Regions from separate parts of the Blautia sp. HA8986 genome, predicted to be linked through region 3. Evidence: riboswitches for the same ligand, from Rfam matches in the RefSeq annotation. Region 3 holds a riboswitch; each other region holds the start of a gene.
What was found. A riboswitch is a leader RNA that binds a small molecule or an ion and turns the genes downstream of it on or off. The one in region 3 is predicted to bind cyclic di-GMP.
Positions count from the first base shown of each region.

Region 1: linked by a shared signal. The riboswitch ahead of AC04Q4_RS10610 (response regulator) and the one ahead of AC04Q4_RS11595 (response regulator) in region 3 are both predicted to bind cyclic di-GMP.
Region 2: linked by a shared signal. The riboswitch ahead of AC04Q4_RS05665 (transporter substrate-binding domain-containing protein) and the one ahead of AC04Q4_RS11595 (response regulator) in region 3 are both predicted to bind cyclic di-GMP.
Region 4: linked by a shared signal. The riboswitch ahead of AC04Q4_RS07510 (extracellular solute-binding protein) and the one ahead of AC04Q4_RS11595 (response regulator) in region 3 are both predicted to bind cyclic di-GMP.

Region 1 covers NZ_JBWLUQ010000001.1:2,279,750-2,283,381, forward strand. Annotated here, with positions in the region: gene AC04Q4_RS10610 (response regulator) at 1-1,862, opposite strand, end outside; cyclic di-GMP riboswitch class I at 1,975-2,080, opposite strand; gene AC04Q4_RS10615 (hypothetical protein) at 2,487-3,419, opposite strand.
Region 2 covers NZ_JBWLUQ010000001.1:1,230,626-1,234,257, forward strand. Annotated here, with positions in the region: gene AC04Q4_RS05660 (ATP-binding protein) at 1-1,138, opposite strand, end outside; gene AC04Q4_RS05665 (transporter substrate-binding domain-containing protein) at 1,122-1,937, opposite strand; cyclic di-GMP riboswitch class I at 2,055-2,130, opposite strand; gene AC04Q4_RS05670 (MATE family efflux transporter) at 2,432-3,632, shown strand, end outside.
Region 3 covers NZ_JBWLUQ010000001.1:2,503,203-2,506,834, reverse strand. Annotated here, with positions in the region: gene AC04Q4_RS11600 (MATE family efflux transporter) at 173-1,528, shown strand; cyclic di-GMP riboswitch class I at 1,673-1,763, shown strand; gene AC04Q4_RS11595 (response regulator) at 1,972-3,632, shown strand, end outside.
Region 4 covers NZ_JBWLUQ010000001.1:1,606,626-1,610,257, reverse strand. Annotated here, with positions in the region: gene AC04Q4_RS07530 (amidohydrolase family protein) at 1-69, shown strand, start outside; gene AC04Q4_RS07525 (hypothetical protein) at 215-535, shown strand; gene AC04Q4_RS07520 (hypothetical protein) at 668-1,141, shown strand; gene AC04Q4_RS07515 (helix-turn-helix domain-containing protein) at 1,311-1,643, shown strand; cyclic di-GMP riboswitch class I at 1,787-1,862, shown strand; gene AC04Q4_RS07510 (extracellular solute-binding protein) at 1,962-3,632, shown strand, end outside.

The DNA of each region.
Region 1 (3,632 bases), 220 kb from region 3:
ATACGTGCCATATCCAGCACTTCATTGATCAGCCCCAGCAGATGGCGGCTTGATTCTGTAATCTTGCTGAGACATTCAATAACTCTGTCCTGACTCTCAATATTTGCTCCTGCGATCGCTGTCAGACCGACAATAGCGTTCATCGGTGTCCTGATATCATGGGACATATTGGAAAGGAATTCTGTTTTCGCACGATTAGCATTTTCTGCAGAACAGTAAGCCTCTTTCAGTGCCTGACGGGATTCAATCTCTGCTTTTTTCTCCTGTGTCACATCCATGGATGCCAGCAATACTTTTACCAGTTTTCCATCCTCCCATTCCAGGGGTATGTAAGAAGCGATCTTATAAGTCTTTTCATCCTGGCTGCAATACTCAAACTTATAAATATCATTTTCACTTTTCAGTTTTTTCCGAATATTATCCGGGGCTATCAGGATATCTATAGCTTCCAATGGTTCCAGTGTCTTATATTTTTCAAGAACCTGCATCTGAAAATCATGATAAAATCCCAGAGGTTTATATATCATCTGTCCATTCAGATTGTAGAATTCATATCTGTCATTTTCCAGATCACAGACAACAAAACGGTCAACCAGACGCACAATACTCTGGATCAGCTGCTCCATGGAAGCATTATCCGCTGCCATCTGCAGATGCCGTGCACTCTCCACCTTTGTCTCTGTGATATCCCGCAGAAAGATCATGGCATATTCTGAATCCTCTATCTCGCCGCGTATGATCACATTACGGACCCATCGTTCTTCTCCATTCAGAGTGATACGGCACTCCAAAGCCAATTCGGTTTCCAGACCCTTCAGCCTTTCTGCAATATAACCACGGTCGTAAAAAGAGGATACCGCCTTCTTATCTTTCTCCACAACATAGGAATCCACAAAATGCCGGATCAATTCATCCCATGTATGACTCTGTTCAAAGACTGTCATCAGGGATGTTTCAACCTTAAAGGTATCAAAAGTATTCGCTTCCAGATTCACATAATACTCGCACAGATCTGCTTTCGTAAAAGCTCGGTGGAAAGCAGCAAATTTTTGTGCCTGCATGATTTCTTTTTTCTCCCCATCAATGTTAATAAAAATCCCGGCAATCCTGCTGGCAGAACCATCCAGACGGCGTATTACTTCTGCCGATGCCCGAAACCACTGGTATTGATTATCCTTCATTCTCATACGATACTCTACCTGGTATTTTATCTGGTTCGTCTTATCCTTAATTGCCGCCTGAAGCTGCACCATTACTCTTTCTTTATCCTGTGGATGCAGAAGATCTGACCAGGATTCCAGTTTATTCGGAAAGTCCAGAGTGTCATGATAGCCAAGCATTTTTCGGAATTCATGACTCCAGTTTGCATTCACAATCTCACTGTTTTCGTCACAGTCAAAATACCAGAAGCCGGAACAGATAGCCTCATTGAGCAGTGCCAGATTTACATGATCCCAGTTGACCTGTACGGACATAACCCAGATCTGTCTGCCCGCCTCATCTGTCGCATCTTCTTTATAAAGCCGTACATTATTCACTGTACCGTCTGCTGTAAGGATCTGTGATTCCCCTGCTCCGTGAAGCTGCAAAAAACGATCTCGATCCAGTATATCTTCCTCTCCATAAAAGAAATTTTTCAATGAGCCGTTTGTCTGCTTCATAAAAGAGTCGAATGTATATCCTGTACTATGTAACAGCAGATTGCTCACAGATAAAACAGACAGGTTTTGGTCATAATATCCTGTCATTATGCCTACCCCGCCATTATTTTCCAGTGTTTTCTGTACTGCCTGTGACATGGCCTGTGTCTGTCCCGGTACAGTCTCACTTAAAAAATATATTTTGTCTTCATAATTTCCCATTTTATAAAAATCCTCACTCTGTTTCATGCTTCGTTATCCTGCTTTTATCTATATACAGAGAACCTATCCCTGCCAGTTTTCTTATCCATTTTTGCATACAAAAAAGGACACCTTCCAAAACCTGCCAGCGTCCCTACTATATTTCTTTAACATCACACTGATTTTAGCCCCTTCTGGCTTTGCGGCCCTGCCTTTCAGCAGGTTTGCCTTGAAATAATTTCCATTTTTATCAAAAATAAAATACCATGAAGTTTTTCATACGTCAATAATGTTGGATAGAAAATCCGTGTATTTTGCGTATGCCAGGTTGCATTGTCAGGGATTAGGATGAATTTTGGCTATTTTGCACATTGATATTATTATCTGTTATACATATAGTAATATTAACAGGACTCCCCGCACCTCTCAACGATGTGCCCCAGGGGAGATATTTTTTTATATGAAGATATTATTGAAGAAATAATATAAAGTGGAGTTCTGGTTTAGGGAATTCCATTTTTATTGCTTGTATTTGCTTTGTTATTAGCGTACTTTGCTCCCATATGATATCCTGTTTTTTTCGCATATTTAGGATAAAAGAAAAGCCATGGCTCTGCCATGACCTTTCAATTTATATTTGCTGTCTTATTCAGCAGAAATACCTGCCAGTTTTACATTTACGTTATAAGTTGCCGGGTCTTCTGCTGCTGCATTATTGACACAATCAGCATCGGTACCTTCCATCCAGATATAAACACGCATTTTTACGCCATCATACCCTACGGAAGAAGCAATTTTTTGTGTGCCAGATGAAACTTCATAGTTCTTTCCAACCTTCGTGGCTATCCAGTTTTGACTATTCTGATCGGTATAAGTAGTAGCATAAATATATGGATAAGTCACTGCTACTGGTTTTAATTTTCCGTCTGTCTTCGTGCAATCCAGCACATCACCTTCTTTTCCTTTAGCTGTATTGTATTCTGCCTGCGGGTTTTTCTTATCACTTATGGCAAAAATGTATTCACCCTGTGATGGCTGTTTTTTTCCAACTTTATGTACTACAAAACCGACCCGGATCGCAGATGAGATTGGATTCTTCGAATCGCTGTCCTCAAAGCCGATGTCTGCTATGTAAATATCGGTAGGATCGCCGTTTGTTTTCAGAAAAAGGCTGGTATTGTAATAATCACTGTAATCTCCCTTTCCAAAGAGACTTGCTACCAGATTGGACTGATTCTCGGTTCCATTGGTAAATCCCAGAACTTTCTGGAAGCCGCCGCTGATCCGGTTGGTGGATACAGGATTCAGTCTTCCGGAAAAACTGTCCAGAACTGCTGCCGAACCATATGTTCCGCTGTAGGAATTGCTGATCTGCAGATTGACGCCTGCTCCTGCTGCCATACGGACTTTTGTTGTATGACGGCTTGTGTTGTATATATACCATGCGTATGTTGCTGAAACCACTGCGATCAGTGCAATAAGCAACGCAAAAGCACCTGTGGTAAGTCTGTTTCCTAGTTTTTTTCTGCTGGAAATATCTGATTTATTTATCTCATCAGAAATAATTGGCACCTCCATTTTCTGTTTATCGTCAGAGTGTCTCTTATTATACACTTTTGTACAATATCATACCATATTCCATTATTTTCATCAATTCATCATTGATGCTGTTTTTTTAAGTTTCTATTACAGTTTCCGTCAGTTTTTCACCTTCGGCTGACCGTTAAGACGGTATTTTCAGTGTTCAGAAAAGACCGGCGATTTTCACCTCGCCGGTCTTTTGCTTTTGGA
Region 2 (3,632 bases), 1.3 Mb from region 3:
TCTCCACATCGTCGGCATAATGGTCAGCAATATCGACCATGCCGCAGATTCCATTGATCGGTGTACGGATATCATGACTCATCCTTTGAAGAAATTCTGTCTTCGCCCGATTGGCTGCCTCTGCCTTTTTTGCTGCTATCAGAAGCTCATCTTTATATTTTTCCTCTTTTTCCAGCTCCTGTTTCTGATGTGCCTGATTAGTTTTGTATCCCCAGAACAGGAATATACTGAATATCAGGAAATAAAGAAAAATGACACCTGTCACACTTAATGGAAGATTATGGAATACTTCCGTATCCTGAAGATACGCATAAATATAGTAATCACGCTGCTTCAGCATAATTCCATAACATCCGGTTCCTTCATTCTTCAAATGATAAATGTGCTGACTATCTGTATGCTTTTTCATTGCCTGAACAACTTCGTTGTCGGCTGTATTCTGTCCCAACAGGCTATCATCATTGCTGGCAACAACTATCCCATTGTCGGCAACAATAATCGTTCCATCTTTCTGGACACTATAGCCATTTAAAAGACCCTGTATCGTCAGTGTATAATTTCTGATAAATTCCGGTGGTGTATAATAATAAACTGCAACGATACCCGGTGCATCTTTTCTGGCACAGGCTGCAATGTCAATACGAGACCCGTCTCCCCTGGTAAACCGTTCTGAATAAGTTCTTTCTTCATATCCTGCAAAATCCATGATAATGTCTTTTTGCAGATACTCTGTAATCTCATCGCTCAGAGATTCATCCATGCTGTATTCACATTCCGTCTTTCCTTCTGTATTCAGCACAAGGATACCATCCACCCAGAGAGTCTGAATATTTTCTTTCAGAAAATTTCGGCTTAACTGACCTCCGTTTTCTGTTTCCATATTAATATTTGTACTCATCTGTCTGGCACTTTCAATGGCACGGAGGAGACTTTTTGATTCCGAAGACTCAATATAATGGGTATAGGTTGAGCACTGCACTTTGACATAGTTTACAATCTCTACCATCCTTTTCTCTGCTTCCGCTTTTTCCGCATAAAAAAAATAAAACAGAGAAACTACAGCCACACAAATTCCAATCAGACCGCCAACCAGCTGGATTCGTTTTTCTTTTGTCTTTCTCTTAATATCCAAGATCATCCACCTCCAGATATTTCTCCGGATCATCCAGATATTTTCCAATAATTTTCAGGGATGTACCATCCTGACGCATTTCTTCCAGAGTCTGTTCCAACTGCTCACAGATTCCTCTGTCATCATTTTTTGCAAAAGCAACTCCTATCCCGGTGATCATCAGAGGTTCTCCCAGGATACGGAAGCTTGCATCATAATCTTTCATATACTGGACAATTGATTCCTCATGTGCGGCAACTGCATCCACATACCCTTTCCCCAGAAAAGTATAGATCAGTTCCCTGTGACCAAGACTGATCAGATTTCCAAGCTTTGGGATTCTTTCATCCGTACGGTTCAGAAAGATGCCTTCCGGTTTGGTTGTAGACTGGACTGCAAGATTCTTTCCCTCCAGGTCGCTCAGCTTATAAATATCGCTGTTCTCGTTTACTGCTACCACCTGACGGCTTGCTATGTATGGACCTGCCCAACGGTAATCATCAAGGCGTCCTTCCATGGAAAAGCAGCCCATGATACAATCAATCTCTCTGCTCTCCACCAGTTCTTTTTTCTCTTCCCAGTCAATCTGGACAACATTCACCTGATAGCCCATTCTTTTGAAGGCTTCTGTAGCCAGTTCTACATCTATACCTGTCGGTACACCATCCTCATTCAGGTAATTGTATGGCGGATAACTGTCGCTTCCAAGCGTTATGACCGGCTTTTCGGTTTCTTTTTTACTGCTGTCTGTATTTTTACACCCTGTCAGGATGACCGCTAAAATTCCCGCAAGCAGAATGCCTGCGATCACTCTTTTTCCTTTCATTTTCCTTCTATCTCCTGCTATTTTTTCAAACTTAAATTCCTGCTAAAATCATTATGGTTATGTTTATGAAATGACATCGTCAAAAAAAACGCTGTCCCACAGACAGCGCACACCATTTCATGCAACTGGCGACCATTTTACAGGCCCTGTAGCTTTGCGTCACAGACTTTCGTCTGCTTTGCTGATTTTCCTATTATAGCTTTTACACTTATTCCAAAGCATTAATGTAATGTTATTATACTCTCATGTTCCACTGTACACAAGAAAAACATTACCATTTTAATGCTTAAAAATGCCTCTTATTTTTCATCACAGAACCGTTCTGCAGCAGTTGATTTCCAGAAAGAAAAAATGCCTGTTTCACAGGACACCTTATTTCACTATTGAAAGCTGTCCATTTTCATGCTAATATATCCAATTAGACAGTGCAGCGGATATTCTTTGTCCGCTGCACTATTTAGCCAATATTTATCAAACACTAAACCGGAGGAAGTATGAATCAAAAAAGTACATCTGCTCCCATAGCAGAAAACAAGATGGGCACAATGCCCGTAGGGAAGCTTGTGCTGAACATGTCCCTGCCTATGATGATCTCCATGCTGGTGCAGGCTTTATACAACATTGTGGACAGCGTCTTTGTAGCCATGCTGTCCGAGAATGCACTGACTGCAGTTTCCATGGCTTTCCCGCTGCAGACACTTCTTATTGCGGTAGGTGCCGGAACCGGAGTTGGTATGAACGCGCTGCTTTCCAAATCACTTGGGGAAAAGAATTTTGACAAAGCCAACCGCACAGCCAGCAATGCAGCTTTTCTTTACGCATTAAGCTATCTGGTATTCCTGGTTCTTGGACTTACTGTAGTAAAACCTTTTTATGCCAGCCAGCTACACAGTTCCGATCCTGAGATCATGAAATTCGGAATCGAATACTTAAGCACAGTTATGATCTTTTCCTTTGGCCTTTTTGGTCAGTTCTTCTTTGAACGACTGCTTACATCCACCGGAAAAACCATTTTCAGCATGACCTCCCAGTTATGCGGTGCCATCACCAACATCATCCTTGACCCGATCCTGATCTTTGGTCTTCTTGGTGCTCCGAAAATGGGCGTAACAGGTGCTGCTGTTGCTACTGTGATTGGTCAGTGTATCGCCTGTATCGTTGCCGGGCTTTGCAACCATAAATTTAATCATGAGGTCCGTCTCAGTTTCCATGGCTTCCGCCCGGAGCCGCAGATTATCGGTCATATTTATGCAGTAGGTATTCCATCCATTATCATGCAGTCCATCAGCTCTGTCATGACCTATTCCATGAACCTGATCCTGGTAAACTTTACAGTAACAGCAACCGCTGTATTTGGCGTTTACTTTAAACTGCAGAGCTTTTTCTTTATGCCTGTATTTGGCCTCAATAACGGTATCACACCGATCATCGCCTATAACTACGGCGCACGTCATAGAAAACGTATGATCCAGACTGTCAAAGTCAGCATGTTTATCGCATTCTGTTTTACCTTCATCGGCTTCCTTGCCTTTGAGTTTATACCAAAGACTCTCCTGGGACTGTTCAGTGCATCTGAAGATATGCTTGCTATCGGAATTCCTGCCCTGCGTATTATTGGAATCCATTATCTGATCGCATGGTTCTGCATTATTGCAGGAACTGTTTTCCAGGCTCTTGGAAAAGCTATTTTCAGCA
Region 3 (3,632 bases):
CTGCAAAACCGGTCCTGGACAGATGAGAATTTCCTTCCACTCAATGACAGGATGGAGCTGTATTTTGAGGACTTCGATATGGACGGATTGCCTGCGAAAGATGAGTCAGTCAGGCATTTTGTCAGATATGCCACAGGATTATAAATTCTAAGAACTAAGGAAGAACTGTTGTATGTTAAATAAAAAAGATTTCTTGAAATATGCATCAAAATTAGCATTTCCGATCATGATTCAAAATCTGATCGGAACACTGGTAAATGTTGCTGATACCGTAATGCTGGGATATGTAAGCCAGACTGCCATGTCGGCTTCGTCCCTTGCCAACCAGTATACATTTATTCTTTTCTGTTTATATTACGGCATGGCCACAGGTACCTCGGTTTTATGTGCCCAGTACTGGGGAAAGGGGGATAAAAAGACAGTAGAAAAGATTCTCGGCCTGGCAGAGAGAATCTCGCTGATCGTTTCTCTTGTATTTTTCGTTATCTCCTTTTCCATGCCGACTACGATTATGAAGATTTTCACAAACAGTCCGGATACTATTGCTGCCGGCAGTGAATATTTGAAGGTAATCTCATTTTCCTTTATGTTTATGGGATTCTCTCAGGTTTTTATGAGTGCTCTTCGAAGTGTCGGAAAAATAATGATACCTTCTGTTACATACATTGTATCTCTTTGTGTCAATGTGCTTTGTAATGCCTCCTTTATCTTTGGATTGTTTGGACTTCCAAAGCTTGGCGTTACAGGTGTTGCTCTTGGTACTGTTATTGCCAGAATCGCAGAGGTATTGATTTGTCTCATCTATTCATTAAACAGCTCCGATGTCAGATTCCGGATAAAATATTTCTTTGCAAAATCTGGTATTCTGTTTCGGGACTTTATGAAAATTGCCTCTCCGGCTGTAATAAATGATGTTGTCTGGAGCTTTGCCAGCTCAGCATTTGCAGCGATTCTTGGCCACATTGGTGATGATATGGTTGCCGCAAATGCCGTTGCTGTTATGGTGGTAAATATTGGTGCTATCGCCTGTCGCGGCTTTGCCAACGCTACTACCATTATTATCAGCCAGGAGCTTGGTAAAGACCATAAGGATACAGCAAGAGAATATGGGAAACGTATGCTGATAATAACAATTATTGTAAGTCTGATCGGATGTGCCATTATTTTGGCAGTCCGTCCTATGATACTTGATTTCTACCGGGATAAACTGACAGAGACAGCCATTTATTATCTTGGCATTTTTATAGTTATGACCACCTGGCGTCTTGTGGGAGAGGGTATCAATACCTGTCTTATATGCGGCTGTTTCAGAGGCGGTGGTGATTCCAGGTTTGGAATGATCGTGGATTCCATATTTATGTGGCTTGTTGCAGTTCCTCTTACTTTCCTTGCAGCATATGTTTTAAAACTGCCGCCTGTCTGGGTATATTTTATAATGACTCTGGATGAGTTCGAAAAAATGCCTGTGGTATTCATCCACTATTTCAGAAATAAGTGGCTTACGAACATTACCAGAGATTTTGACTGATCATGTGGCTGCAGCTATCAGAACTGTATAGATCAACGGAGACTTACCGGACGATGAGAGAAGAAATACTTGGAATTTTAATAAAATTTAAAGGGATATATTGACGTGGTAAACTTATGGTATTATTCTTATCAAAGAAAATAAAATAATAAAGAGCAAAACGGTTGAAAAGCCGTGACGCAAAGCCAAATGGGACTAAAGTCAGAGAAATTGACCATGTCAGCCGGTTGCCACTGTTTTTATATGAATAAAGATGTGATAAAGAGAAATGCCAGCATTTTTTATGCTATATAAATATGTGATGATTTAGAAAAAACATAGCAAGGGCACCTGCAGACTTATCTGACAGGTGCCTTTTTTTCGTGGCTGGAATTAATGAAAAGCAGAATGGATCAGGATAGCAATAGCATAAGATGGGGGAGAATTTCTAAGAAATGAGTTGTATAAGGAACTATGAAGATAAAATATATTCTTCAAACATGACAGCACTTGGAGATAATGTATTTGAGGCACTTCAGAAAACAATAGTAAATAATGGTGGAGTAGGCACGATCACGGGCTATTTTGATTCAGAGCTGACTATTTTGTCAGTAAGTGAACTGTTGTTATATAATATTGGTTATACATATGAGTCTTTTATGAAGCAGACAAAAGGTTCCCTTAAGAATCTTTTTTACGGTGAAAATGTCAGCTTTCTGGATGAAGAACGTTTCCCCTTTATCAAAGGGAGAGGAGAAGGGCGGATTCTTACAGCAGACGGATCTCCGATCAATGTGTATCTTTATAAGGAGAATACAACAGATAAGAATGGTCAGGAAATCTGGGCGATGTCTGTACAGGTTAACTGGGAATATGAGAATCTGACCCTGATAAACGGAGCAATCTGTTCCGGACACTGGTATTTTGATTGTGACGAAAACGGCAAAATCGTTGATGTAAGCTGGAGTCATGCTTTTCGAAGAATGCTGGGCTATCAAGATATTCTGGATTTTCCGAATAAACTTGATTCCTGGTCAGAGCTTTTGCACCCGCAGGATAAAGAAAGGGTGATGAATCAGCTTTATTCAGCGATTGCAGATAGGACCAATCAGATAAAATATAATGTAGAATACCGTCTCAGAATGAAGGATAACAGATATCAGTGGTTTCGTGCATCAGCAGAAGTGATACGCCGCGTGGATGGTACGGCCAACAGGATTGCGGGAATTTTTGTTAATATCGATACAGAGAAAAAAAGAATTATACAGGAACAGAAGTTAGCTGCCCTTCACCGTGCTTTTACAAAGTCGAATTTATGCGAATATTATGTAAATCTGGAAAAAAATTCTTTTGATACCTTTAAGGTGGAAGCTTCTTTGATGACTGCATTTGAAAAAAGCCATACCTGGGATGAACTTATCAGTCATTTTGTAGAATATTATGTTATAGATGAGAACAAAAAGGCAGTAACAGATTTCTATAATCGTTCTTATATCGCAGAAAAATTAAAGGGTCTGGAGACGGAGCTGAGTTTGGAATGCCGTATCATACTGAACGGAAAAGAACGCTGGGTACGCAATGTGATCATGCGTGGTGAAATAGAAGATTCTGAATATGCCATGATTTTCCTCAGAGATATTACAGAGGCAAAGGAAGAAAATATAAAGCTGCAAAAAATGGCTTCTGATAATGCTAACAAGGAACAGCTGATCCAGAGTATGGTGCGTCTGGTTGACCGTTTTGCTGTCTGTGATCTGAAAAATGACAGGTACAGATTTTATAATCTGAAGGGGCAGATGATCTATAAACCGCTGGGCAGATACAGTGAGTTTCAGGAGCAGCTTCTTGTAAATTATAAAACTATGAAACCACTGGAACCAATGGATATGCTGCTTTCACCGGAAAATATCTGTAAAAATCTGACCGGAGAAAATGATATTTATAAATTTGAATATTGTTCCCGAAATGAAGATGTTTATAAAATCGCTTCCTTTATCCCATTGGAATGGGAGGCTGAAAAGCCGGTAAAGGTATTGTGGGTTTCCATGGATGTATCTCAGGAGAAAAAGGCAGAGATTGAATCTCACAAAGCTCTGAAGGATGCATACAAGGCAGCAGAAAATGC
Region 4 (3,632 bases), 900 kb from region 3:
AAGACCACGAAAGTGGATATGACAGTTCTTGGCGGTGAGATCGTTTTTGAGAGAAATACAGAAAAATAATGAAATGAAAATCAGAGTCTGACGGAACGGTCGGCCTCTGATTTTTTTACAGGCGAAGAATAAAGAAGTGGAAAAAGCAGGAGAAATAGATGAAGAGATATGCTATGATAGAATCATAACCTGACGTGATGAAGGGGGAAAGCAAATGGATGTAGCTACTATGGTTGCAATCAATAATCTGAACATGATCAATATGATGACTATGCTGCAGGAAGCAAACAATATCGTGATCATGAATGAAAATGGAAAGGAATGGAAAGATATGGACGGATCATTATTAGAGCAGTATATGGGAAGAGAATGTGTGGTAAGCCTGTTTAACGAGGTCGGCGCGATCAAAGGAAAGCTGATGGCAGCAGATGCCCAGTGGGTGCAAGTAGATACTGTAAAGAAAGGAACACAGCTGATCAACCGGAATATGATCCGTAATATTACGTTTGATAAATGTGGAGGTGGATGGAGATGAATTTCTCTATTACAAACTGCCGAAGATTACCATTGTGCTCATAAAAAGAACCACAGCAGACAGGAAGGGATCGTTAATATAATGTGAGATAAAGAATGGTATGCAAAACGTGATCCAAAAACAGACGAACTTATGAAAATCGCAAAGATATATGTGACTGTATATTATGCGGAAAAAGGTGAACAGAAGCTGCATCATTTTAAGAAGTCAATGGATATTGGAAATGGACATGGCGGTATTGTGAGTCAGTTGAAGCATGATAATGAAATGAAGCTTACAGATGAGTGTTGGATCAATTACCAGAAAGGCAAAGGAAATGAAGAGTTCCAAAAGTATATGGAAGATTTGACAGACATGCAGAATCATGTGCTTCCGTATCTGCAGAGCTTTTGTAACCTGGAAGAAAAAGGTGTGAAGGAGAGAAGAGAACTGCAGATAGCAGAAAGAAATGAAGGAAGAGCAGATGAGTGGGGAACAAGCACCGAAGCGAATGCTGTGGTTAAGGATGTGGGAAAAGAAGATAGAAAACTGACACAGCAGAAGCAGGCGGTAGCTGGAAAAGATAAGACGGAGAGAGGGACTGATCGGGGTGTAAGGACGGTGTAGAATAAGCATAACGAGTCGGAGGTCACAAGCGAAAATGACTTTTGCGGAAACGAAAGTATCTTTATATTTTTTATCCGTATACTTCCTATAATGGGAATGAATACTTGCAAAATTGATTGCTAATATTTTTTCATTATTACAGGTACAATAAGAACATGTAATAGCGGAAATGAGGTATAGTTACTTGCAGGTAGAGAAGTATATTGCGGATAAAATAACATCTTTATGTGAAAAGCGTGATATCAGTAAATACAGATTATCGCAACTGTCTGGAATTTCCCAGTCGTCACTGGGAAGGATCATGGCGCAGAAAAACCTGCCGTCGCTGATCACACTTGAAAAAATATGTGCAGCTTTGGGCGTGACATTATCGCAGTTTTTTCAGGAAGGTAATTCAGAGAATCTGACAGAAGAGCAGGAAGAAGTTTTAAGGATATGGAACGATCTGAATACAAATGAGCAGGAAACAGTGATGTCAATGCTGCGTGGACTTCGGAAGTAGGAGAACGGTTCGATGTATATATCGGCTGTTCTTTTTTTTGTTTTTGAACGTTAAAACGGTAATTTTTTTCTTGTGCATAGTAGAACGTTAAAGTATAATAAAATTAGTTTTTTTTGGCATAAGTTTAAAAGCTATATCTATAATAAGGAAATCGGCAAACCAGATGAAAGTCTGGGACGCAAAGCTACAGGGCCTGTAAAATGGCAGCCAGTTGCATAAAATGAGGTGCACTGTCTGTCTGACGGTGCTTTTTTACGGTGTTATTTCATAGGCGTAACAATAATGATTTTATCAGGAAAGAATGAGGAAAATAAAAGTATGAAAAAGGCAAAACGTTGTCTGATTGCAGTGGTGTCAGGTGTACTTGTAGCATCTGCTGTCTTGTCTGGATGTGGACAGTCAAAGAAAGAAGTATCTAAAAATGATGATCATCTTACCGTTTATCTGTGGGAAAATCGTTTGATGAAAAATATTGCACCCTATATCCATGAACAGTTTCCTGATCAGGATATTGAATTTATTATTGGTAACAATGATACCGATTTATACAGTTATTTTAAAGAACATGATGAATTACCGGATATCATAACAGTACGTCGATTCTCTGGAACAGATGCACAGGACTTACAGCCTTATCTTATGGATTTTGCTTCTTATGATGTTGTTTCCAAGTATTATTCTTATGCGGTGCAATATTATAAGAATGAGGAGGATGAAATCCAGTGGCTGCCAATCTGTGGTATTCCGCAGACGATCATTGCCAACAAAACACTGTTTGATCAGTATGGCGTAAAGATTCCAGAAAATTATGAGGAATATGTACAGGCCTGTCAGCAGTTTTATGATAATGGCATAAAACCGTATTCCATGGATCTTGGTGAAGACTGGTCTAATAATGAGATCATCCAGGCGGCGGCAATCGGTGAGTTCACAAGCCTGGATGGTATTGAATGGCGAAACGGTGCAGAGACTGCATCGGATGAAGTAAAGTTTGATGATGCATTATGGAAACGTATTTTTTCAGAAACCAGCCAGTTTCTGAAAGACTCGCACTTTGGTAAAGAAGATATCAATATTGACGTCGATACAGGAATCCAGATGTTTGTCGAGGGAAAATCAGCAATGTTTCATGGACATCCGACGGTTATGCAGCAGCTGCAGAAACAGATGGATGCGGAGCTGACCCGTATTCCTTATTTTTCACAGACATCGGATGAATCCTATGTGTACATGACTCCGTCCTTAAACATTGCATTTAACAAAAACCTGGAAAAAGACCGGGAGAAACTGGATACTGCACTGGATGTGCTGGATTGTATGATTTCAGAAGAGGGGCAAAAACTGATTGCGGATGGAAGCGGTGTTATTTCATTGAATACAGATGTTCCAACCATGATGCAGGATGTGCCTGGACTGGAAGAGGAAATTAACAATAATGCTGTTTATATCCGATATTCCGCTCAAAAATCATTTGATGCAAGTCTTGAGGCTGTTCACGGATTACTGTCAGGGGAAATGGATGAAACACAGGCTTATGATACTTTGCGCAGTGTAATGAATCGTAAAGATCCAGAAGAAAAAGCAACGGTGAATTTTGAAAATGAATATTCCATTTCACTGAACGATAGAAATGGCCGTGATGCAGCATCTTCCATTTTAACTACGATCAGAGAAGAAAATGATGCACAGCTGGCTCTGGCACCATATTATTATTTCACTTCCTCTATGTATAAAGGAGAATGCACCAGCAGCCGGGTTGGCATGATGACAGCGAAGAGTTCAGATACAGCATTATATGTTACAAAAATTAATGGTAAACAGGTTTATGAACTCGTGGAAAATTATTTTGCTGATGCTGATGAGAATTTTTATGTAACCAATAAATACGAATTACCAATTGCATCCGGTATGAAAATGATCGTCAGTCAAGAGGAAAGTGGATTTTCGTTAAAGGACTTAACAGTTAATGATAAGAAAATAGACAAAGAA